Regions from separate parts of the Ruegeria sp. AN6 genome, predicted to be linked through region 2. Evidence: riboswitches for the same ligand, from Rfam matches in the RefSeq annotation. Region 2 holds a riboswitch; each other region holds the start of a gene.
The links. A riboswitch is a leader RNA that binds a small molecule or an ion and turns the genes downstream of it on or off. The one in region 2 is predicted to bind cobalamin.
Positions count from the first base shown of each region.

Region 1: another riboswitch for cobalamin. It lies ahead of ACR0MQ_RS11580 (hypothetical protein); the one in region 2 lies ahead of ACR0MQ_RS17485 (CbtB domain-containing protein).
Region 3: another riboswitch for cobalamin. It lies ahead of ACR0MQ_RS16310 (DUF4198 domain-containing protein); the one in region 2 lies ahead of ACR0MQ_RS17485 (CbtB domain-containing protein).
Region 4: another riboswitch for cobalamin. It lies ahead of ACR0MQ_RS10970 (DUF1636 family protein); the one in region 2 lies ahead of ACR0MQ_RS17485 (CbtB domain-containing protein).

Region 1 is NZ_JBQFWR010000006.1:100,536-106,257, forward strand. It holds gene ACR0MQ_RS11560 (bifunctional 2',3'-cyclic-nucleotide 2'-phosphodiesterase/3'-nucleotidase) at 1-427, shown strand, start outside; RNA gene ffs (signal recognition particle sRNA small type) at 467-565, shown strand; gene rsgA (ribosome small subunit-dependent GTPase A) at 724-1,752, shown strand; gene ACR0MQ_RS11575 (alpha/beta hydrolase family protein) at 1,787-2,644, opposite strand; cobalamin riboswitch at 2,766-2,986, shown strand; gene ACR0MQ_RS11580 (hypothetical protein) at 3,074-3,481, shown strand; gene ACR0MQ_RS11585 (phosphatase domain-containing protein) at 3,485-3,988, opposite strand; gene ACR0MQ_RS11590 (DNA polymerase III subunit gamma/tau) at 4,159-5,722, shown strand, end outside.
Region 2 is NZ_JBQFWR010000012.1:115,442-121,163, forward strand. It holds gene ACR0MQ_RS17475 (transglutaminase-like cysteine peptidase) at 167-790, shown strand; gene ACR0MQ_RS17480 (DUF1636 family protein) at 1,936-2,271, shown strand; cobalamin riboswitch at 2,453-2,668, shown strand; gene ACR0MQ_RS17485 (CbtB domain-containing protein) at 2,703-2,873, shown strand; gene ACR0MQ_RS17490 (CbtA family protein) at 2,878-3,576, shown strand; gene ACR0MQ_RS17495 (hypothetical protein) at 3,641-4,144, shown strand; gene ACR0MQ_RS17500 (L,D-transpeptidase) at 4,542-5,204, shown strand; gene ACR0MQ_RS17505 (hypothetical protein) at 5,250-5,522, opposite strand; gene ACR0MQ_RS17510 (heavy metal translocating P-type ATPase) at 5,713-5,722, shown strand, end outside.
Region 3 is NZ_JBQFWR010000011.1:20,828-26,549, forward strand. It holds gene cbiQ (cobalt ECF transporter T component CbiQ) at 1-695, opposite strand, end outside; gene ACR0MQ_RS16300 (cobalt ABC transporter permease) at 695-1,276, opposite strand; gene cbiM (cobalt transporter CbiM) at 1,273-1,884, opposite strand; gene ACR0MQ_RS16310 (DUF4198 domain-containing protein) at 1,891-2,676, opposite strand; cobalamin riboswitch at 2,807-3,009, opposite strand; gene ACR0MQ_RS16315 (aldehyde dehydrogenase family protein) at 3,122-4,507, opposite strand; gene ACR0MQ_RS16320 (acetolactate synthase large subunit) at 4,504-5,722, opposite strand, start outside.
Region 4 is NZ_JBQFWR010000005.1:237,964-243,685, forward strand. It holds gene ACR0MQ_RS10955 (FecCD family ABC transporter permease) at 1-767, opposite strand, end outside; gene ACR0MQ_RS10960 (ABC transporter substrate-binding protein) at 769-1,716, opposite strand; gene ACR0MQ_RS10965 (ABC transporter ATP-binding protein) at 1,733-2,518, opposite strand; gene ACR0MQ_RS10970 (DUF1636 family protein) at 2,515-2,871, opposite strand; cobalamin riboswitch at 3,110-3,317, opposite strand; gene ACR0MQ_RS10975 (catalase family protein) at 3,650-4,717, shown strand; gene ACR0MQ_RS10980 (peroxidase family protein) at 4,736-5,722, shown strand, end outside.

The DNA of each region.
Region 1 (5,722 bases), on a different contig from region 2:
GTTCGACCTGTCTCAACCCGCTCGTTTCGATGCAACCGGACGGATCACAGATCCCGGCCATAGCCGCGTTCGCGATCTTACATTTCAAGGGTTGCCTGTCGCCCCCGATCAAAGGTTTGTTGTTGCACTCAACAATTATCGCGCCAGCGGGGGCGGTCATTTTCCTGTCGACTTTCAAGCAGATCAGATAAACCTGCCGTCGCTGCGCATTCACGAAATCCTGTGCGATTACATCTCAGGAAGATCACCCCTCGACCCACTGGAACAAGCTCCTCAGCCGTTTTCGTTTGTGCCGACCCAAAGCCGTGGAGCAATTCTGACCACCGGTCCCGGCGCGGACAAATACCTGGAAGAATTGGCGGATTATGATCCCCAGATACTGCCCCGTGATACCGATGGGTTTATGCGTATTCATCTGACCTTCTGACGGGTTGCCATTTTACAGCCGGAGGCCTATATCGATGTTCGAGAGGTTGGCGCGGGCGAGCGCCTCGCCAACCTGGTCAGGTCCGGAAGGAAGCAGCCACAACGAGCCCCGCTTGGGTCGATGTCCAACCTCTCACTTTGAACCCATTAGCCGTAGGAGGGTGTTTATGATTGTAGCAATGACCCTTCGGGCAGACCGGTTCTGATTCTTTTTTCCAGCTGACTGCCTGAATACCTCACCTGCGAATGCGCGTTCGCCATTCGACAGGATTGTTGTTTCTGATTACAGGCAGACACATGTCACTTTCCTTATCGGACCTCGGATGGTCCTCTCATTTTGCAGCTCAGCATGCGGCTGAGCCGTCTCTTCTCCCCTTTCGCATCGCAGCCGTTCACCGGGATCGGTTGATCGGGTTGAGTCCAGAAGGCGAGACTCCCCTACTCTGTCCAGACCAACCAACTGGTGCTTTTGCCGTCGGAGATTGGGTGCTGACCGATGAAAACAAACGCATACGCAGTGTTCTGGAACGGCGCAGCCTGCTGCAGCGCCGGGCTGCGGGCACAGGCGTCGCAGCACAGTTAATCGCGGCCAATGTGGATGTGCTGTTCATCGTCAGTTCCTGCAATGCCGACTTCAACCTGCCCCGACTAGAGCGCTATCTTGCGCTGGCCCATCAGGCAGGCAGCTATCCGGTGATCGTTCTGACCAAGTCGGACACCTGCGACAACGCTATTGCTTATGTCGAACAGGCCCAGTCACTGGCCCCGTTTCTGACAGTTTTGGCCGTAAATGCCTTGGATCAGTCCGATATCGAACAGGTCCTGTCGTGGTGCCCGAAAGGACAGACCAGCACCCTGGTCGGATCTTCTGGCGTTGGCAAGACGACACTCACCAACGGGATGACCGGGCAGGATCAAGCCACCGCAAGCATTCGCGAAGATGATGCGCGTGGCAGGCACACAACAACAGCGCGTGCGCTACATCGAATGAGCAACGGAGGTTGGTTGATCGATACACCCGGCATGCGTGCGTTACGCCTGTTGGACGCGCAAGAGGGTGTGGACGAGGTGTTCTCTGATATCTCGGACCTGAGCATGAACTGTCGATTCTCAGATTGTCAGCACAACACCGAGCCCGGCTGTGCGATACAGGCTGCAATCGAAACCGGGGCACTTGATCCCGCACGGCTGGACCGATGGCGCAAGCTGCGTCGCGAAGATCAGCACAATTCGGCTTCGGTGGCGCAGGCACGCTCACGCGATAAAGCGTTTGGAAAAATGGTGCGCAGCGTGATGCACGAGAAAAAATCCCGCAAGGGACTTTGACCTTTCTGGGCACCGGTTACCGGTGCCCAGCTTTTCAGGAGATCAACCGGGGCCAAACGGCAGCGTTTCGCCGGGCAAACGCGCCGATATGGCCGACTTCGGATAACCCGAATTCATTTGCCGAAAGCAGATGGCGCCGCGCACCTGAAACATAGAGATCGGCAAGCCGCCAAACCGCCTGGGGGGGCACAACCTGATCATCCTCAAAGGCGAATATGTCAACTTGCCTGCCCATGTCGGCCCAGCGGTTAGCCGGCAAGGTATCTCCGATTTCGGGTACATAGCTTTGGGGCGCTGTGCACCATTTGCGCCATTGCCAGTAAACTTGGGAAGGCAGATTTGTTCCAAAACCCAAAGCCTTCCCAGGCAAATACCCGAGCGCATTTACCGCCAGGGGCGCATGACCGTACCAGAACAACGTCGCCAAAGCGCGGTAAGGCCAAGGATGATCCTTCAGCGTTACCAGACCGGAACAGACACAGATCATCCTGTCGATCTGATCGATATCGGGTTGGACCGGACCAAACATCCCGCCCAAAGAATGCCCGATACTCCAAAGCTTAGCCTGTGGAAACCTCCGCCGCATTTCGGTCCGTGCAGCCGGAATGTCGATCAGCGCCCAATCCGCCATGGTGACACGCGATTGCTTTTGTGAGCCTGTCAGAGAGTGACCAAAATCCCTGTAGTCATAGGTAAGGCAGGCCATGCCGTGCGCTTTTGCAAGCCAACTTGCGAAATGCTGGTAGTAATCTCTGGGCACACCGGTTGCGCCGTTGATCACAACAACTTTGTCTGGTTTTGCGACAGGGTGATAGAGCCGTGCCGACAGTATTGCCGGGCCGGACTGAAACTGAATGTCCTCGGTGACAACCGCTTGCTGTGTGTCCAACATGGTGCCCTCTGAAATCAACTGAACCGATCAGTTCACCCAAGGCGCGCCGAGTCAAGGTTGACGTGGCTGGACCGTGCGTCACATGCCATCATCAATCTTCTTGACTCCCGAACGATTGTACCGCTAGCGATGACGTGATGGTTCTCGCGCCCAACTGGGCCGGGATGAAAAGGGAACACGGTGCGGTTCTGCCCGGATAAAACCGGAACGAACCCAGTCCGAGACTGCCCCCGCAACTGTAAGCGGAGAGCGATGTCGAAATGCCACTGGCCTTGAAGGTCGGGAAGGTCGGCAAAGCAATGACCCGCAAGTCAGGAGACCTGCCATCAAATCGAAACTGAAACTCGGGCGGGGTGTCCGGGCAGGGCAAGACCGCATGCATGCTGTCCCTCCTGATTGATGCCCCTGCCCTGCGCGGAGGGCGCATGAATGATCTGGAAGACCAACACGCATAAATTCTCGGCAACAATTTGCCAACGGACCGGGAAAAACTGCCCCGCTTTGGCACGAATGGCACGGGCACTGGCCACTTCGGTTGGAAAAGCTGGCCCCACTACCACCGCAGGATTCGGAATCGAAGGAAGCTGCGATTTGACTCATTGCGCTAGTGGGTGCACCGCCCGATTTCGCTCCGGTCCCGAAGAAACCCGAGTGTTCTGTGATGCGGATTCAGACGTCGCGATCGACCATCTGGACAGCTATGCAGACCTGATGTTTGGCACGGACTCGCACCCCATCCCTGCAGGCACCTTGTCCCGACCGCCTTGCGCGATGCTGGAAGTGTTAACCCTGGGCGGAAGTACTCGGGCGCAGGCTGAATACCGTCCGTCGGCTTGATCGCTATTCGGCTACCAAGACACTGGCAGGCGCAGTCGCCCAGCGCAGCTGCGCGTCGGTTTCAACTGCACATGGGCGTATCGCTCGCAACCTTTTCAATGCCTCGTCCGGGTGCTCTCCACACTCGACCATCAAGCGTAATACAGCCATACCAGAGCGGCCACATCCGCCTTTGCAGTGGATTAGTACCCGGCCTCCACCCGATAATGCGTGGCGAGCGGACTCGCTGGCATCCACCCAGCGCATATCAATGTCGTCGGAGGGTATACCGTAATCCTCGACTGGCAGATGAACCCAGCGACAAGCGCGGCTGCGAACATCGGCCCCAAAATCCCTGGCGCCATCAAGGATCATCTCGACCTCGGTAGTCATTGACAGAATAAGGCCGGGCTTCCATCCGGTAACCGCATCAAGATCACCGGAATAGTCTCCTCCTCGCCCTGGCATTGAAGTTAACGCAAGCGTGCCCCCGCCCACTTGAAGTGCATGGATAACAATCTGAGCCATTCTACGCTCCCCCCGAAACGCTGATCAGAAAATCTTTCTGGCTGGTCTTAGACTGTACGATATTAACCGCGTCGGCCGGCAATCCAAAATGAAAATCCTCGCGGCTTGCTGTGGACGCGGGCAGCGGGGGCCTCTACGCTGCGGCGTAACTCGAATCCGACAGAGCAGACATGACCGATACGCCAAGCCCCGCCTACCAGGTTCTTGCCCGCAAATACCGTCCTGAAACCTTTGCCGATCTGGTCGGTCAGGACGCGATGGTACGCACACTGAAAAACGCGTTCGAGGCGGACCGGATCGCTCAGGCCTTTATCATGACCGGCATCCGTGGCACCGGTAAAACAACCACAGCCCGGATCATCGCGAAGGGGATGAATTGCATCGGGCCTGATGGCGAAGGTAAACCCACCACAGAACCCTGCGGTCAGTGCGAGCATTGCATAGCCATCATGGAAGGCCGCCACGTCGATGTGATGGAGATGGACGCCGCCAGCCGGACTGGTGTGAACGACATCCGTGAAATCATCGACAGTGTCCGCTACCGTGCCGCCAGCGCACGCTACAAGATTTACATTATCGACGAGGTCCACATGCTATCGACCAGCGCTTTCAACGCGCTGCTCAAGACGCTTGAGGAACCACCCGAGCATGTGAAATTCATCTTCGCCACGACCGAGATCCGCAAGGTCCCGGTCACGGTTTTGTCGCGCTGCCAACGTTTCGATCTGAGGCGGATCGAACCCGAAGATATGATCGGCCTGTTGCGCAAGATCGCTGAATCCGAGAAAGCACAGATCGCCGATGACGCATTGGCGCTAATCACCCGAGCCGCCGAAGGATCCGCCCGTGACGCAACCTCGCTGTTGGATCAGGCGATTTCGCACGGTGCGGGTGAAACCAGCGCAGATCAGGTGCGCGCCATGCTCGGGTTGGCGGATCGGGGTCGGGTGCTGGATCTGATGGACATGATCCTGCGCGGTGATGCGGCCGGTGCTTTGACCGAACTTAGCGGACAATATGCAGAAGGTGCTGATCCTCTGGCTGTGCTCCGCGATCTGGCTGAGATCACCCATTGGGTTTCGGTGGTCAAAATCACCCCTGATGCCGCCGAAGATCCAACCGTTTCACCCGACGAACGTGCCCGAGGCCAACAGATGGCCGAAGCGCTGCCAATGCGTGTTCTGACCCGCATGTGGCAAATGCTGCTCAAAGCTCTGGAAGAGGTCTCGGCTGCACCCAACGCCATGATGGCTGCAGAAATGGCTGTGATCCGCCTGACCCATGTGGCCGACCTGCCAAGTCCGGAAGAACTGATCAAGCGCTTAAAGGATGCACCTCCACCCCCCAATGGCGGGCCAGGATCGGGCATCGGAGTGCCAGGCCAGGCGAGCCCTGCGCCACAGGCCTCTGCCCGACCGGCCTATACCTCTTCAGCCATCGGTGGGAATGCAGGCGGACCGAGTGCTGCTCTGGCTCAGGACGTACAGGCAGCACTAGCGCGGTATCCCACTTTTGAACATATGGTTGAATTAATCCGTGCCAACCGGGATGTGAAACTGTTGGTCGAGGTCGAAAACGGGGTACGCCTCGTGTCGTACCAACCGGGACGGATTGAATTTACCCCGACCGACAATGCCCCGACCGATCTATCTCAACGGTTGGGTGCATCGCTGCAGCGCTGGACGGGTAACCGTTGGGCAGTATCGATTGTCTCAGAAGGCGACGCTCCGACAA
Region 2 (5,722 bases):
GTGGATGCTCTGATGCTGTCAACTAAGGAAGAAATACCAAAGAATCTGCAAATTTTTGCCGCTTTACCCCTAGAGGCTAAGAAGCAGTTGCAATGCCTCAAGGCACATGAAGGCTTGGAATAAAATACATTGGCCCCGGAAGTTTGGATACCTTCGAGGAACGAGCATGGAGAAGGCAGATATGACAAATCCCACGTTAGTTCAGAGAATGTTATCGAAAAACCTGCTGGGTTATCTCCCAATGATCTGTTTTATATGCAGCTTTTTTGTGTCTGCCGCTACATTACAAGCCTCTGAGCTTCCCTCGATCGGTCTTGACAGAAAGATTGAAGCGCCATCCGGTGCCAAAACACTATGCAAAGATTACTCTTGGGCGTGCGCGAGCGCTCGTAGTTCTGGTCTGTCCGTGGCACAAGAAAATCAGATCGTTAAAACGATCAACACGCGCGTCAATCGGAGAATCCGTGCCGTTTCGGATCAAAGCCAATACGGGACAAAGGAATACTGGACACTGCCGACGCAAGGGTCAGGAGATTGCGAAGACTTCGCTTTGCAAAAGAAGTTTGAACTTGTGCAGAACGGTGTGGATCCTACGAAGCTACTAATCGCGACCGTCTTGGACACCAATCGCAATGGCCATGCTGTTCTAGTCTATCGCTCGAGTGAAGGCGATTTGGTTCTGGACAATGTTACCAACAGGATCAAAACGTGGAAGGAAACAAGGTATCTTTTCCTACGAATACAGGACCCGATTCACCCTGATCGTTGGGTACAGGTTTCTAGCGGCTAAACCATTGGGTAGACATTGGTTGCCTCTCGCAATTGATGTCACGACCTGCATTGTTCTGGGCGCATAGTTGAGTTTCGATGCTCAGTCCGACTCGTCCATCTGCTTGTGTTTGCACCATTGCGTGTGAACGAATTCGATCCGCGCGCCAGATATCTCGGAGGTGTCGTATTGGCCTACTGTTGGGATTCCGCAAGCCATACACGTAGACAATGGGCGCGTTTCCGCAGCGAAACCTTCCATTTGACCCGCTCAGATTGGAGTATCTCCGTCAAGTAAAGGCCACCGGGTCGAGCGCGTTACGGCGAAGATATCGAACGCCTGATTAGGACGACCATGGAGGCCGTTCATCTACTTTAGGGAAGAACGCAATTATCCCCCAAGGATAAGGGGAAATGCGACGGCTCCGGCACTGCGTCGATGACATTGGAGGAGTTCGAAGACTGGCTGCACCCGGAGATATGCCGTTATCACAACACCCATCACACCGGGTTGCGGCGAGAACCGATGGCGGCATGGGCGATCCTCGGTTGTAGTGACGCAGACAGAAAAGTTGTTAATGCCGAGGCGTTTCGCATCAGCGTACTTCCTTTTGAATGTCGTCGGTTGTCGCTACGCATTCAGTCCCATGATCGGTCGTGGTAACCGAAAGGTAACCATCAAGCACGAACCCCGCTATATGTCCCGGATCTAGACTGTAATTGACGATAGAACGAACCTAGTTACGCGCAACAAGAACCTGTCGCGTCTCGGAATTCGCCTTGGGAGGCGCGGTGCGCGCGGACCTGAAAATAGGCGTGTCATGGCGAGCCGATCCCGGAGGCAATGCTGTTTCAGATTATTGAAGAACAAAGATGTTTCGCGTGAGCTGTTTCCACTTCATCGCCTACCACCTGCTTCAGCTCAGTCTCACGTAGAAACTTAAAAATTTTTTCGTCTGATGGTTGCTTCTTCGCCCTGCCAAATCCCCGTCTCGCACTCGGTGTATTTGCAAAGTTTTCGAGGGCTAGGGCTCATGTGTCCTTCCTGCCTGAGTATGGACTCTTTTCCAGACTTAGAGTCAAAACACGTATTGAAACTGAGCTAACAACCGACCAGCAAATATGAAATCTCAGATGGAAGTTCTCGATCAAGGATCAGCCTGACGCATGTGCCTACCTAACCTCACGCTTTGCAGAACCTGCCGCGACGCGGATTCCACCCTTTATGATCAATTAGCCGCAACGCTGGAGGCATCGGGGGTGCAAGCCGAGTTGCAGCAAGTGGATTGCATGTCCGGTTGTCACCGACCACAGACGTTGGCGGTGCGACAAAGCGGCAAGACCGCCTATCTTTTCGGTGAGGTTACGGTTGTCGATCTTCCGGACATAATGATCTTCATGCGGATGTATGAGGACAGTACTGACGGCGACTTCGCTGACGCCAGGAAGCTAGGTAAGCTACGTTTCAAGGCGATTGCACGTATACCGGCACAAAAAAGATAGCCAACATGCAACTTGCCGACCAAAGCTCCGGTGTCGAGTTTTCAGCTTACAGTTTGTGTTTTTCGACTTAGCCTTCTGCACTGAACGGCTAAAATCTAAACCAAGCCTGCCATTACCTAAGATTGACCGCTGCAGAATACTATGATGTCGCTTTCGTACTTGACGGAACAAAGCACTATGGAACAATAAAGGCTTCTACGGTGTCCAAAGGTGCCTACGCACTGGGACTGAAACGGGAATGAGGACGGTGCACCAAACTACCGCACTGAAGCCTTGACCGCCCCCGCGACTGTGAGCGGCGAGCGGCCTTCCAATACCACTGGCGTAATGGCGCTGGGAAGGGGGAAGTCTGCTGTGACCTGCGAGTCAGGAGACCGGCCGTAGGATGGACACAACATATGCCGTCGGGTGTGACGGCGAGGAGGATTAAAATGACGACAAAAACGATCAAGGCATCCGCCGCTGGCGCATCCTTTCTGCCTGCAGTATTCGCCGTGGTTCTGGGTCTAGGGATCATTACCGTGACTGGCCATGTTCAGGCTTCTGGCCTGCATGACGCGGCTCATGATGTGCGCCACGCAACTGGCTTCCCCTGCCACTAAAACAATGTTCAGTCGTATTCTGACCAGCGGCTTGTTCGCTGGTGCAGCAGCGGGGCTGATTGCCGCCCTTCTGCAGTTGTATTTCGTGCAGCCAGTGCTACTTCACGCCGAGCTCTATGAGGGCGGCGACCTGGTGCATTTTGGCGCTGATCCCGTAACTGCGCATCCCGACCTGCCCGGCATGTTCGCCGAGCCGATGCGCGATGGTCTCAGCATTATCTTCACCATGCTTACCTACACCGGCTATGCGCTAGTCCTGGCGGCGCTGATGTCAGTAGCCGAACGTCAGGGGCATGAGATCAACGGCCGCACCGGCCTGCTTTGGGGTCTTGCGGGCTTTGTCGCCTTCCACTTTGCTCCTGGCTTGTCACTGGCTCCAGAAGTTCCCGGCGTAGCGGCAGCAGATGTGGGAGTGCGTCAGATCTGGTGGACGGTCACCGTTGCCGCAGCCGGCGTAGCCATGTGGCTGATTGCCTTTGGAGGTAACCTGGTAAGCTACCTGATTGCGGCCGTGCTGCTAATGGTACCGCATATTATCGGGGCCCCTGAGCCTGAGAGTTTCTCTGGGCCGGTTCCGACCGAGATCGGGGCGCTTTTTGCTGCCCGGGCCTTCGGCATCGGCATGGCCGCCTGGGCACTCTTAGGCAGTTTCACCGGCCACTTCTGGCAGACAGAAGGCAAGCGCGCAGGCGCTGCAGTCTGATCGCGCTCCTCCATTGCTACCCCGCTGGTTACACCGGCGGGTTTTTTTTATTGAGGATGACAAGATGTCCCGTTCTCTTGCTCTCTTTGCCATCGGACTTGTCTTTGGCGGCGGTGCTGGCTTTGTGATTGCCGCCAGCAGCGGTAGCACCTTTGAGAGCCATGACCATACTGACCCGGCCCAACACGGCGGCAACATGGAGATGGCAGCGCACGACCACTCCGCTGCCACTAATCTGCCTGCCGACAGCGACGCCCCCAGTGTGGCGATCCAGATGATTAAGGATCCTATGGCGGGCTGGAATCTGCGTGTGACACCGCAGAACTTTCGCTTTGCTCCGGAAAATGCCTCCACGGCTGACGTTCCAGGCGAAGGTCACGCGCATGTTTATATCAACGGCGAAAAGCTGGGCCGCCTTTATGCCAATTGGTTACACCTTCCGTCGCTCCCCGATGGCGATGTTGAAGTAAAAGTTTCTCTCAATGGCAACAGCCACAGCCCTCTGATGGTTGAGGGTGTGCCCGTGGAGGCCAAAGTGACCGTGCAGCCTGACGGCGATGACTCCTGATTGACATTCCTGGCTGAGAAGACAACTACGCGGATTCAGCGGGTCTAAGCGGCAAGTACAGCGTGCGCGCGGGTTTTTGCCGCTCTGTATCCAAGGACAGATAAGCTGTTGCAAAGCCGCGCCGAATTCCCGTCTTGTTCCTTTGGCTTGCATCGTCGGAAACCGAAAACATGAAGCAACTACAATGGGCATTTCGGTTCTTTCCATTGCTTTTTTGACCCAGTCCAAAGCAAACTCGATCAAATCAGAGTTCACGCCACCGCGCACCTGATCGACTGGATAAACTAAGCGTTACCTGAAACCTCTTGAAGCTCTAGCTGCTAGAGGCTCTATAATTGGAATTTGATCGCAAAATTGCGAAGCATGCACATTACACTTGTGAACCGGGACGAGACCAATGCTGACAAGGCGTCATTTCATTCAAACCACCACGGCACTGTTTTCGGCGTCTGCGGCCAGTCCTTTGATTGCCAAGACGTGGCCAACCGCGTCGCAAAAGGACTATTGGGACAGCCAAGTCACTCCATTTGGTTACAATCCATCAACTTCAAATCCGTGGGGCGTACATGAGCGGTTTTTGCCACGACGCGTCGCGGCGAATGATGGTCTGGTTCCCGGTGATATCCATGTCGATGCAGTCGCGCGCTATCTCTATCATATCGAGGAGGAAGGGACCGCAATGCGTTATGGAGTAGCGATCGCGCGCGGGAATCTTTACGAGCCCGGAACCTATGTTATCCGGCGCAAAGTTGAGTGGCCACATTGGACGCCAACTGCTTCAATGATTGAGCGCAACCCCGAATATGCGGAATTCAGGGATGGCATGGAACCCGGACCAAGCAACGCTCTCGGCTCTCGCGCTCTCTATCTATATGTCGGAGATCGAGATACATATCTCAGAATTCACGGTACGCCTCAGCCCAGAAGCATAGGTGGTCGTGCAAGTTCTGGTTGTGTTCGAATGATCATGGCCCATATCAATGATCTCTACCCAAATGTAAAAACCGGCTCGACCGCTTTCCTTTACTCGGCAGAAGATAGCGTCTCAGCTCGGTCATAGAACGTCGGGGCAGCGCAGGTGGACGCGGCCGCCCCTTTTTATTGATCAGGCGTCGCGCGCGGCGCAGATCGGAGCGCCATTTGTCGCGCGCAATGGTACCAATGTCGTCTCGACAGGTCCGCTGTGCTCATACCAGAAGCAATTGTCTTCTGGCAAAAGGCGTGCCGTAGCCAGATCCTGCCCCGGCCCTGCCAGCGCAACGACTGAATCTGGCAGATTGCCTGGTTCGAGTGCTTTACTCTTGCCCCCTGTGAATTGGGCTGAGCAACCGGCAGTAATCGAGACTAACGTGATGGTAATTGCGATCCGTTTCTGCATTGACCTGTTCCAAATTTTTTTTACGTCTTCTGCGACTAGATTGCATCCACGCAACCAGCCCGCAAGAAGGAATGGAGTGTCGGTATCACGCGCAAGGAACCCGGATGCTAAAAAATTCAGAAAGGTGTTGAAGCTCTAGTTGCTGTAGGAACTATTTGCAAAGGACCGCAGAGATTCTTGAGGCCTAACTATGTCTTCCG
Region 3 (5,722 bases), on a different contig from region 2:
TGCAACAACAGAAGTCGGCCCGAAAACCCTCGGCACTTCATCGCGTCCAGAATGCGCTCGGAACGTTCAATGGCGCGGATCAGCATCATACCGACCAGATAACCAAAGCTGCGATAGGTGTGCCAGTTGGTGCCCGGACGGAAACCTCTGACCTTCATCGCGCCGCGCAGACGCAGGTACTCTTCGCGCAGCACCTCGATATAGCGGATCGTGAACATCAACAGATGCACAAGCACCTCCGGGCAGCGAAGTTTGTGCAATGCATGACCTAATGTGACAGGCTCCATCGACCCTACCAGGACCATCAGCGCCAGTATCACGGCGTTTGCTGTCAGCGCGATCTCAATGGCTTTCCAGAACCCCTGCCAGCTTGCCGCAAATCCAAAGAGGTTGAACATGGTGTCTCCGGGCATGGAGAATGGCAAAAGCACCAACATGAAGATGATAAAGCTGTCCATCATCGCCATATGTTTGAGAGTTCGGCGAATGGGCAACCGCGACATCAGCAACAGCCCGATCGAAACTGAAAGCGCGATCAACAATGACGGGATTGAACTTAGTGCAACGGTGAGGACGGCAAAGAGACATGTTATTACGATGCGCATCCGCGGATCCAAATCCACGATCACCCCGTAGGGCTCAATCCCACCTGCCTCGGCCAGAGTTTTGGCCTGGGGTTCCAGCGCATGTGCCATCAGGCGGCCAACTTGCGACGTGCGGCGAAATAGAACCCGACACCAAAGAGACCAACGATATACCCGATGCCCCCCAAAATACTTTGCATATCGTTATGTTCGCGATAGGCGGCAATTTCTCGGCGCAAGGGGCGGGTTTCGTCGCGCACCACTTTAGCGATCGCGGCGCGTTCTTGATCGGACAGAGACGCAACCATCACGGTTCCAACGCTTGCAACAGTCGTCGGCTGAGCACCGATCTCCTCAACCTCAGCGGCAACTCCCATGATTTCGGCCACCTCGTTTGCGGACATGGTCACTTCAGCCACATGGCCCGCGCCAAGATCGGCCTTGAAGGTATGCGCAACAGGTTTTGTGGGGATATACAAAAAGAACCCGTCCCCATCGGTAACGGTGTGACCTAGTTCAGCACCATCGGGGCCGTAGACGAAAACTTCCTGGTCGCTTGCCATATCGCCATTGGAGAACCCCAGCTCACCCTCGATCGCTTCGCCAGCGGGGAAAACCCCCGCGATGACCTTGTGTGCGAGGGCCGAAATCGGTGTGAGCATCAGTGTGGCAATAACAACCAGTTGTTTCATGTTAAAACCGCCTTTTTGAACAGTTCCGGTTTCACCTTGCGCGCCAACATCACGGCAAACCCCGTAAGCATGGCTTCTATGCCCATAACCGGTATATGGGCGAAAAACACCAGCTTAGCTGCAGGCAGGAACGCGTCACCGGACATCGCCAGTGAAATGGCAACAAACGCGGTTGTGGCTGCGATTGAGAACGCCCCCCCGATACCGGCCCAAATCGCCCCCTGAATGGGCGGGCCTCGGGCGATGAGGCGGCCAAAGATCATCCAGGTCAGTACCGCTGGCAGAGCAATGTTCACGGTATTGATCCCCAAAACGGTCAGTCCACCAAATCCAAAGAAAACAGCCTGTAGCAGTAGCCCGGCAAACAAGGCCGGAAAGGCGGCCCAACCGAGTAAAAGCCCTGCCAGGCCGTTCAGGATCAGATGCACAGAAGATGGGCCAATCGGCACATGAATCAGCGAAGCAACGAAGAAACTGGCTGACAGAACACCCGCTGTGGGAATGCGATCCAGATCCAGCGACCTCAGCCCCATTGCAATCCCGCCTGCAGCAGCGATCGCACCGCCGATTACGACAGGGTTCGAAAGAGCACCATCTACAATGTGCATAAGGATTTACTCCAGATCCCAGGCGCGGATCCAGATCACGGCATCCTGGCTCAGCTCTTTACCTTCATGCTCGGTTTTCGGACCAGAGCCCAAAGCGGCGAAACCCCAGTAACCAGCTTTGGGTACACCAAAACTGAAATAGCCATTCTCGTCCGAAATCGCGACCAGTGCACCACCTGGCAGCGGTGACACCGTCGGTGCAGCGGCGCCCGTGCCTTTCAGGTCAGGGGCGGCGGCGATGTATTCGATCTCAATCTCGACCCCTGCAACTGGTTTGCCTTTGCTCAGCACGCGACCCGTGAAAGTTGAGCCCGCAATGATGTTGTAGGGCTTGTTCAACGGCAGGATTTCTGTTGCCAGACCTTGCGGCTGATCCCAGTCGGTGGGCAATTCATTTCGGTTCAGATAGGCCTTGGTGATCTGCTGGATATAAATATCCTCAGATTCTTCGTAGTAGGGCGCAGGAACGGTCACCACCACATAGTCGCCCGAACGCTTCACCGGGACCGAGCCTTTGAACGCCTTGGCGCTGTTGTCTGGGCCGTCGAATGTGGTTTCTTCCAATGTGTCCAGCAGATCGGTTTTACTGCCGTTGTGGATCACATAGAATTCTTCCGGTTTTTCAAGCGTCATCACATGACCGGCTTCAAACGGGTGCCAGAATATCAGCTTTACCGGCACATCACCGGGTCGCTCGATCATCGTGTTTTCTGTGTATTCCAGTAGGAAATGAGTGCTCGCAAACGTAGGCATCACTGCAGCAGCTGCGGCTGCCAAAAACAATTTCTTCAAAACTCAGTCCTTCTCAGGTCGCGCCTTCCCCGGCACATATTTGGATTTGACTTGGGGAGGGCCCGCGTCCGTTCGTCGACCGAGACAAACGGATACAGCGCACACCCCGTCGCCGACAATGAGCACCCTTTCCGAGGGCGCGTGTTCGGCAGGTCTCCTGACTTGCGGGTCAAAGCGCTATGCTGGCCTTCCCGGGATAACCCAGTGGCATTGTCAGCCGCGCTCGCCGCTTACAGTTGCGGGGGCAGTTGCAGATTTGGCGCGAAGAGCACCGCACTACATTCCCTATTGCTTCCGGGGGAATCCCCCGGAACCGAACATGGCGTGTTCATGCCAGAACATGCAAAGCGCGGTCAACAATCGTTTCCGTCACTAAGCAGGCCATTTGCGAAATTAGAGTACCCTAATTCGCTCGATCAGTATCGGATCGATCCTGACAGCTTCATCACAGCCGTATTACAGCCATCTTATCTTGCGTCATGTCATGCATGGTATAGCCGATACCGCCGGTGTTGTACCCTGATTGACGGCGACCCGCGAATGGCATCCAGTCGACCCGAAAAGCAGTATGATCGTTCACCATGACGGCCGTGGCGTCCAAATACCGAACGGCATGCATTGCTGTATCCAGGGATTTGGTAAAGACCGACGCCTGAAATGCAAAAGGAAGAGCGTTTGCAGCGTCGTATGCAGCACTAAGATCATCATATTCATAAACACAAACAACCGGCCCGAAGATTTCGGAGGTGGACACACTCGCATCAGCCGGTGGGTTTAGAAGGACAGTCGGTGCATAGGTCGTTCGGCCCAGCCGTTTACCCCCTGTCATTACGCGGGCACCTCCCGCAACCGCTTCGTCTACCCATTGTTCTACTCGATCAACTTCACCCAGACGGATCAGTGGCCCACATTCCACGCTGGCGTCACGGGCATCACCCACCTTCAGCGCTGAGGCGGCTTCTGCCAACTTTCGAGCGACCGTTTCCGCCATCCCTGATGGAGCAAAAACACGCTGAACCGAGACACAAACTTGACCGGAATGATAAAATCCACCCTTGGTCAACAAGGGGATCATGGCATCAATGTCGGCTGTCTCATCGATGATAACTGGCGCCGCTCCGCCGTGCTCCAACGCGCATCGCGTCCCCGGCGCCAGCTTCGAGCGCAGCATCCACCCGACACGTGCCGATCCGATGAAAGAAAAGAATCCGACGCGCGCGTCCGTGATCATCCGTTCAGCTACATCATTTTGGCAAATCGCCAGATGGCACCACTCCTTTGGCAGGCCAGCCTCGTACAAGATGTCGACAAATGCTTCGCATGACAGTGGTGTATCAAGCGCCGGTTTGATGAGGACCGGGCATCCAGTGGCCACAGCCGGGGCCACCTGATGTACGATCAAGTTCAACGGATGGTTAAACGCGCTTGCGGCAACCACTACGCCGATGGGTTCACGCTGTGTAAAGGCAATCCGGCCCAATCCTGCTGCTGTCAGATCCATCGGTATTTCCCGACCCGCCATCTGACCGATCTCATGGATACACAGCTCGACACCATCAATGGCACGCGTCACTTCGATGCGCGCGTCAATCAAGGGTTTGCCACCTTCGCTGGCGATTAGCATCGCAAGGTCTTCCGCGCGGCTGGACATGATCCGGGCTGTATTCTTCAGAACCTCAATCCGCCTGTAAGCAGGCAACCAAGTGCCCCGATCACGGTGCAGACCGTGTGTCACATTCAGCATGACATTGATATCGTTCCAGCTTTTAACCTCGACACTGCCGATTTTCTCAAGATCAAACGGGTTCAGAACTTCAACAACATTACTCATATCAGACAGACCTTCGCCGCAAGCTCATCAATGAGGACACGTTGGTTTTCACTGTAATCGACCGGCAAGTCGATCAGATGCACACCACCTGCTTCAAACGCTTTTTCAAAAGTAGGCACCAGATCTTCTGTCCTTTCGACCCGATGACCCGTCGCACCATAGCTATTGGCGTATTGCACAAAATCAGGATTATTGAATTCCAATCCCCAATCATCAAACCCAGCATGCGACTGCTTCCAACGGATCATTCCGTACGAGCTATCATTCAGAACAGTAACAACCAGATTGAGGCCAAGACGAACGGCGGTTTCAATCTCCTGGCTGTTCATCATAAACCCTCCGTCACCGCAAATGGCCATAACCCTACGCTCAGGATATAGCTTCGCTGCCATCATGGCCGAAGGTAAGCCCGCACCCATAGTCGCGAGCGCGTTGTCCAACAGAACCGTATTGGGCTGATAGGCCTGATAATTTCTGGCGTACCAAATTTTGTAGATACCGTTGTCCAAAGCAATGATATCGCAATCCCCCATGACTTTACGTGTGTCAGCTACAAACCGCTGGGGGATGACCGGAAAGCGCGGATCATCAGCGCCTTCCGATGTGTGTAGATCGGTCTCGTTCTTGACCCGCTGGAAGTAGCTGCGGTCAAATTCCAAAGGTCCTTGCAGGAACTCACCCAATTTGGAGATGGATTGCGCCAGATCACCAACCACTTCAACTTGAGGGAAATAAACCTGATCGACCTGCGCGGCCTTGTAGTTAACATGGATCACTTTGGTGCCGCCCTCTTCCATGAAGAACGGCGGTTTTTCCACAACATCGTGGCCCACATTGATGATCAGATCAGCGCGTTCGATGGCGCAGTGCAGATAATCACCATCCGACAGAGCGGCGGTGCCCAAAAACAGTTCGGACCGCTCATCCACGACACCCTTACCCATCTGAGTATTGAAAAATGGAATCTGAGTATCGTTCACGAACTTGCTCAGTGCGCTGCGGGCGTGTTTTCGGTTCGCCCCGGCCCCCAAAAGCAAAAGCGGCATCCTGGCAGCGCGGATCATCTCAGCCGCTTCGGTCAGAACTGCATCACCGGCCACGGCATAGTGACGCTGATGCGGTTCAAGAACATGCTCAGAAGTCTCTTCGGCTGCAATGTCTTCCGGAAGTTCCAACAAAACCGCGCCGGGGCGTTCCTCTTGCGCGACACGAAAG
Region 4 (5,722 bases), on a different contig from region 2:
GAGACAAAAACTGCAGTTGCCAAAGCTGCCGTGAAAAACATGCTGAATCTCAATCCCTGAACAGGGACCCCAAGAGTTGCTGCGGTTAAATCCCCCGTAAGCAGCGCGTCCAACCAACGACTGCGATACAGCGAATACGTTAGGATCAGGATCAGCCCAACACAAACAAGGGGAAACGTCTCCCAGCGGGCCAGGCCCAATCCACCTAACATCCAGAAGATCACCGAGTGGGCAGCGCGGTTGTCACCCGCAAATATCAAGTAGTTGGTGATGGCTGAAAACAGGAATGAAACCGCCAATCCTGCCAGGATTAGTTTCTCTGGCGCACTTGTGCGCAAACCGTGAACCAGGGCCAATACAACGCCCGACGCGACGAGCCCTCCGCAGAAGGCGGCGAGCGGCAGTGTCCAAAAACCCAGCACATCTCCGGTTACGGTGATGACAAACACCGCACCTGCGGCGGCCCCCGAAGACAAGCCAAAGAGAAATGGGTCGGCAAGATCGTTGCGAGTCGTGGTTTGTAGGACAACGCCAACGATACCAAGTCCAGCGCCTATCACAGCGGCGAACAATGCACGGGGCAACCTGAGATCAAACACGATCCGGTGCATCGGAGACATCTCGCCGTCGTCGATACCCGTGCCACGCATAATAGCGGTAAATGTCTCAGACACCGGGATCGAGGTGGTTCCGCAAATCGTGGAAACCAGCACAAGGGCGGCCAAAATAGCCGCCCCCAGCAGAAGTGTTAGGCCAAATCGGCCCATATCAGTTGAGGCCCGGATGCATCGCTTGAGCCATTTTCGAGATTGCCTCAATATTTGCGGGGCCAGGTGTCAATTCTTCGTACCGCAAGCCGATCCAACGCTCATTCTTGACGGCATCTGTCTGCGACATCACCGGATGCTCTTGCAGGAATTTGAAGGTATCTGCTGCGCCGTTGCCGGTCTGATAATCCAGCAGCACCAGGAATTCGGGGTTAGATGCGGCCACGGCTTCCCAGGAACTACGGCCCCAGCTTGTATCCATGTCATGGGTGACATTCTCACCACCCGCCGCAGCGATCATAGCATCGGGAATGGCAAACTTCCCAGCAGTGAACGGTGCATCCGCCGGACCATCCAACAAGAAAACTCGAGGCTTCGGCAGCTCGGTCGTTTGCGCTTCGATCGCGGCCAATTCGTCTTTCCATTCACTCACTAGCGCCTCGGCCTTGTCCTCGACCTGCATAACCTTGCCAAGACGCAGAACATCGTCAAACAGCAGGTCCATGCTAGACTCGGGGCGATCCTTGTCCAAATGCACACAGCTTTCTGTCAGGATCATGGTTTTGATCCCGAAGGGTTCCAATGTGTTTGGTGTCACATCCCCACCCGGTTTCATTCCATAATACCAGCCCGCGAAAAACAAATCTGGGTCCGCTGCGACGAGATTCTCAACAGTGGGGTATTTCGGCGCGAGCTCCGGAATGTCACCCCGCAAGGTATCGAATTCCGGGCTGGTCTTGTACCAGCCGGTGATCCCGGTGAGGCCGACGATCTTGTCCTGTAGCCCCAAAGCAAAAGCCATATCCGTCATGTTCATGTCATGCACGACCAACCGTTCCGGCAACGTCTCAAACACAAGGGGTTCGCCGCAATTGTCCACGGTGACTTCCTGCGCTGCAGCGCTGCTTGCAATGGCAGTGACCAAAGCCACGGACCAGATGTGTTTCATCAATATTCTCCTGAGTTTATGTAGAAACAGTGGTTCTTCGGATATCAAGAGCCGGTATCACGCGACCCTCATGGTGAAAGCACAGATAATCCACGCCAAAGGTTTCACGGACCCGTTCGGGCGTCAGAACTTCGGCGACCGTGCCAAATCCGGTCAGGCGCGTGGATTTCATCAAAGCAACATGTGTAGCGAATTCAGGGATCATGACCAGATCGTGCACGATCATTACCACTGTGACCCCAAGATCAGCGACCAGCGATAGCATCCGCCCCTTTGCGTCTGGGTCCAGATGATTGGTGGGTTCATCGAGAAACAGCAAAGAGGGGTTTTGTGCCAAGGCGCGCGCAATATGCGCACGCTGACGCTCGCCCCCAGAAAGCTGAGCCATCCGCTTTTCTGCCAATGGAGCCAGATCAGTGAGGTCAAGTATCCGGTTCAGTTCGCATGCATGATCTTCGGCCGAGCGATCTGCGCGAATGGGAATCTGACCCAATGCCACATAATCACGCAGTGACAGACGCCCGTCAGGAAATTCCTGCTGGCTGACAACGGCTATCATGCGGGCGCGTTCTTTTGCGGATAGGTGCTTGAGGCTTTGTCCATTCATACGCACATCCCCCAATGCCAGTGCCTCGGCACCACAGAGTAGATTCAAAAGCGTAGTTTTACCTGCCCCGTTCGGACCAGCGATCGCAAGAATAGCGCCTTCGTCCAAGGTGAACGAAACGCCTTGCAACAAGATATCTCCGTTAAGCGCGTAATATTCCAGATTTTCGGCAATCAGAAAGCTTTGCTTGGTCATAGCGCTTCCTCAAGCTCAATACGCGGCAGGCGTGAGAGAGTTTTTGTGAACAATGCCCGTGGCCGATCAGTGGCATTTGTCCAACCATCGCCACTCCGCAGATACTGATGGGCAAATTCAACGATCGCGTCCAAATCTTCATCTGTAGAAATGTCACCAAATAGATATTGTGCTTTGCCACGGGCCTGAAAGCCGATGGTGGTTGGCCCTTCACAACCCGCCATACAATTCACAGAGCGGATCACAAATTCCCTCGGCAATCTATGCTTCAACGCCTGGGGTACTTTGTTTGCACTTTCGCCACTTCTGCAGCTCGCGCAGACAAGAAGGATATGATCAACATTGTTCGTCATCTCGCCACCGTTTATTGCGCAATTAAGGTTTTTGTAATGTTATATCGTAACGCTTTAAATATTCTGAACACCGCTTTGGGCACCCCGCGTCGGCGGTTCACGTTGTCGACAATGTATTGATCAGCGATTTTCGCATTTCTCACTCCGCTTGTTTCCAAGCGCAGACGGGAGCTGCCAGTCGTGTGCACACGTGTGAAACGTGTCATCAATACCTCCTTCCAGGACGCCCCGCCCCGGGTTGGTTGAACAATTGATGGCAGGTCTCCTGACTTGCGGGTCCGCGCTTGGCCAACCTTCCCGACCCTTGGGGTCAGTGGCTATTTGGCATAGCTCACCGCTTACAGTTGCGGGGGCAGTTACGGAATTGGCGCCGCTTGGCATTCCTCACCGTATTCCCTTTTCATCCCTCTGACGTATCGTTGGGAACCATCTGCTGCCTGAGTGCCCGAGATCAAGAAATGCGTCAATAACTTTCTCCAAGCTTAAGTCTTCGAAGGTAAGCCAACGCAATACTAGCGAATACGGCGCCAACCGTGTCCGTTTTGAAGTCGTAAATCGATGGATCCCACCCTACCAACTATTGACCGGTAGACTTCATTCTGATGCGAAAACGGCTGTTTGAGATCAAAAGGAATGAGGCAGTAAGGCTGCCATAAGTCACTTCATTTGAAAGAAAAACCAAAAAGGGTTAATCTGCGGGCATTTAGAAGGGGTTGGCTGTCAGATTTCTTTGTAGAGGTTAATTATTGCCTGGGCTTGCTCGGGAAAAGGGGGTTCGTTGACACATTATTTGCCAAACGCTTCACCAGAAGACGTGGTTGACGATATCATCGACCAGAATTTTGAAGCGATCGCGAAGTGGAAAGGTCGAAGGTTAAGAGCGCAACATGGGCGCAGCCATGGGTGTGTCAAAGCCACTTTCACAATCCGGGACGATCTGCCGGAAAGGTTGCGCCATGGCCTTTTCGAAAAGGCAGCAAGTTATTCTGCAGCAGTTCGCTTTTCCAACGGTGCGCATCTGGACGATCGTAAAACCGATGCCCATGGAATGGCGGTCAAACTATTTGATGTGCCGGGCACCAAACTGATCGACGTCGAGGCACTTTCACAACTCAACATCTCGCAAATCAGCGATGAGTTCGACTTTGTTCTTGTCGATCGGGACACTTTCCCCAGCTACCTTTCCGACGATTATGAACGGCTAAGCAGCCTGATCGCCACACTGCAAGCCCTACAACACGCGGCAAATAAGCGTCGCAGCTGGTCATTGAAGCTGATCGTTCGAGGGTTGGTGGCCCTGTTTCGCGCATTTGCCACACAAAAAGGCAGGCGACGCCTTCAGACTGCGAGCGATTTTGCCTCCAACTACATGCAGTCGCCATTCGAGGCGCATTTCTGGTCAACGACGCCCTATCGGCTGGGGACTGACCTGACAGTACGATACCTCGCCCGCAGCGTTCGACATAAGGTAGCAACTAAACCGGTGGACGAGCATGACGGCATCAGCCTGAAACTCCGTCAGGACGTCGCCAGTGACGGCAATCGATTTGAGTTCTGTATAATCGAACCACCGCGTAACGATGGCGACTTCGATCCGCTCGATAACCGCGTCAGATGGGCCTGCGATCCAAAGCCAGACGCACCACTTGACCCGTTTCATCGCACGGTTACACCCATCGCAGATATTACCATCGAAAAAGATGCAGAATTTGATCCGCTCGATGGTGATACCCTGTCATTTTCGCCATGGCGTGTGACCGCCGAGCACAAACCTCTGGGCCCGATCAACGCAATCCGGCTTAAGACTTACCTCAGCCTCGCCCGCGCCCGTTTTCCAAACCGATGATCAATTGGAGCCATTTAGATGCTGAATATTGATGATCTTATCAATCTTGGGTTCAAGATCGCACCACGCACGACAAGCTATATCTCAGCCATGAGGCTTGCGAATGCAGCGCGGGTGCACCGGCCGCGGCCCTATACATTGGGTGCGGACTATACCAGCTGGCCAGGCGTCTATTCCAACCGTTGGATTGGTCGTCACACAACGCCCGAAGATCCTTCGCCGATCCTGCCATCGGAAAGTGAAGTGGCCGACTTGTTTCGCCGAAGAACTCAGATAGATGGCAGCCCGCTTACCTTGTCGTGCCCGCAAGGCACGACCGTTCTTTTCATCTCGGTCGCGCAATGGTTCACCGACAGCTTTCTGCGGACCTTCGGGCCAACCGGACCGTTTGATCAGACTGATTCAAACCACGAAGTCGATCTTTGCCAGATCTACGGGTTGAATGATTTTCAAACTGATATGTTGCGCGAAAGAGACCCCGAAACAGGCGAAATGACCCACCGACTGGCGTTTCGGATGGATGCGAACGGCGAGATGTGGCCACCGAAGCTGTTCCAGAAAGATCAATCCGGTGGAGTTAAGCTGGCCCCGCCATTTGATGGCAGTCTCGCCGAGGGTGATAATGCCGCGCGGCCCCTGCATGATCCTTGCAAGCTGCGTAACTCCTTGAAACGCGCACATCCCGAGCTGACGTGCCAACAAGTCGATCAAAGGCTGCTTGATTTTCACGCAACCGGCCTAGACAACGGCAACGGCACGATCGGCTATACTGCCATCAACACATTGATGATGCGCGCGCACAATACATTTGCCGATCTTCTCTGGCGCGAGAAACGCGGCACTGACGGTTGGGATAAAGAGCGCGTGTTCCAAACCACGCGGTGCACTCTGATCGCGCTGCTGATCAAGCTGGTGATTGAGGACTATATCAGCCACGTGGCAAACATGCCTTTTCATCTGCCGGTCGGCGTCAACCGCTGGCAGCGTTGGCATCATTCAAACCAA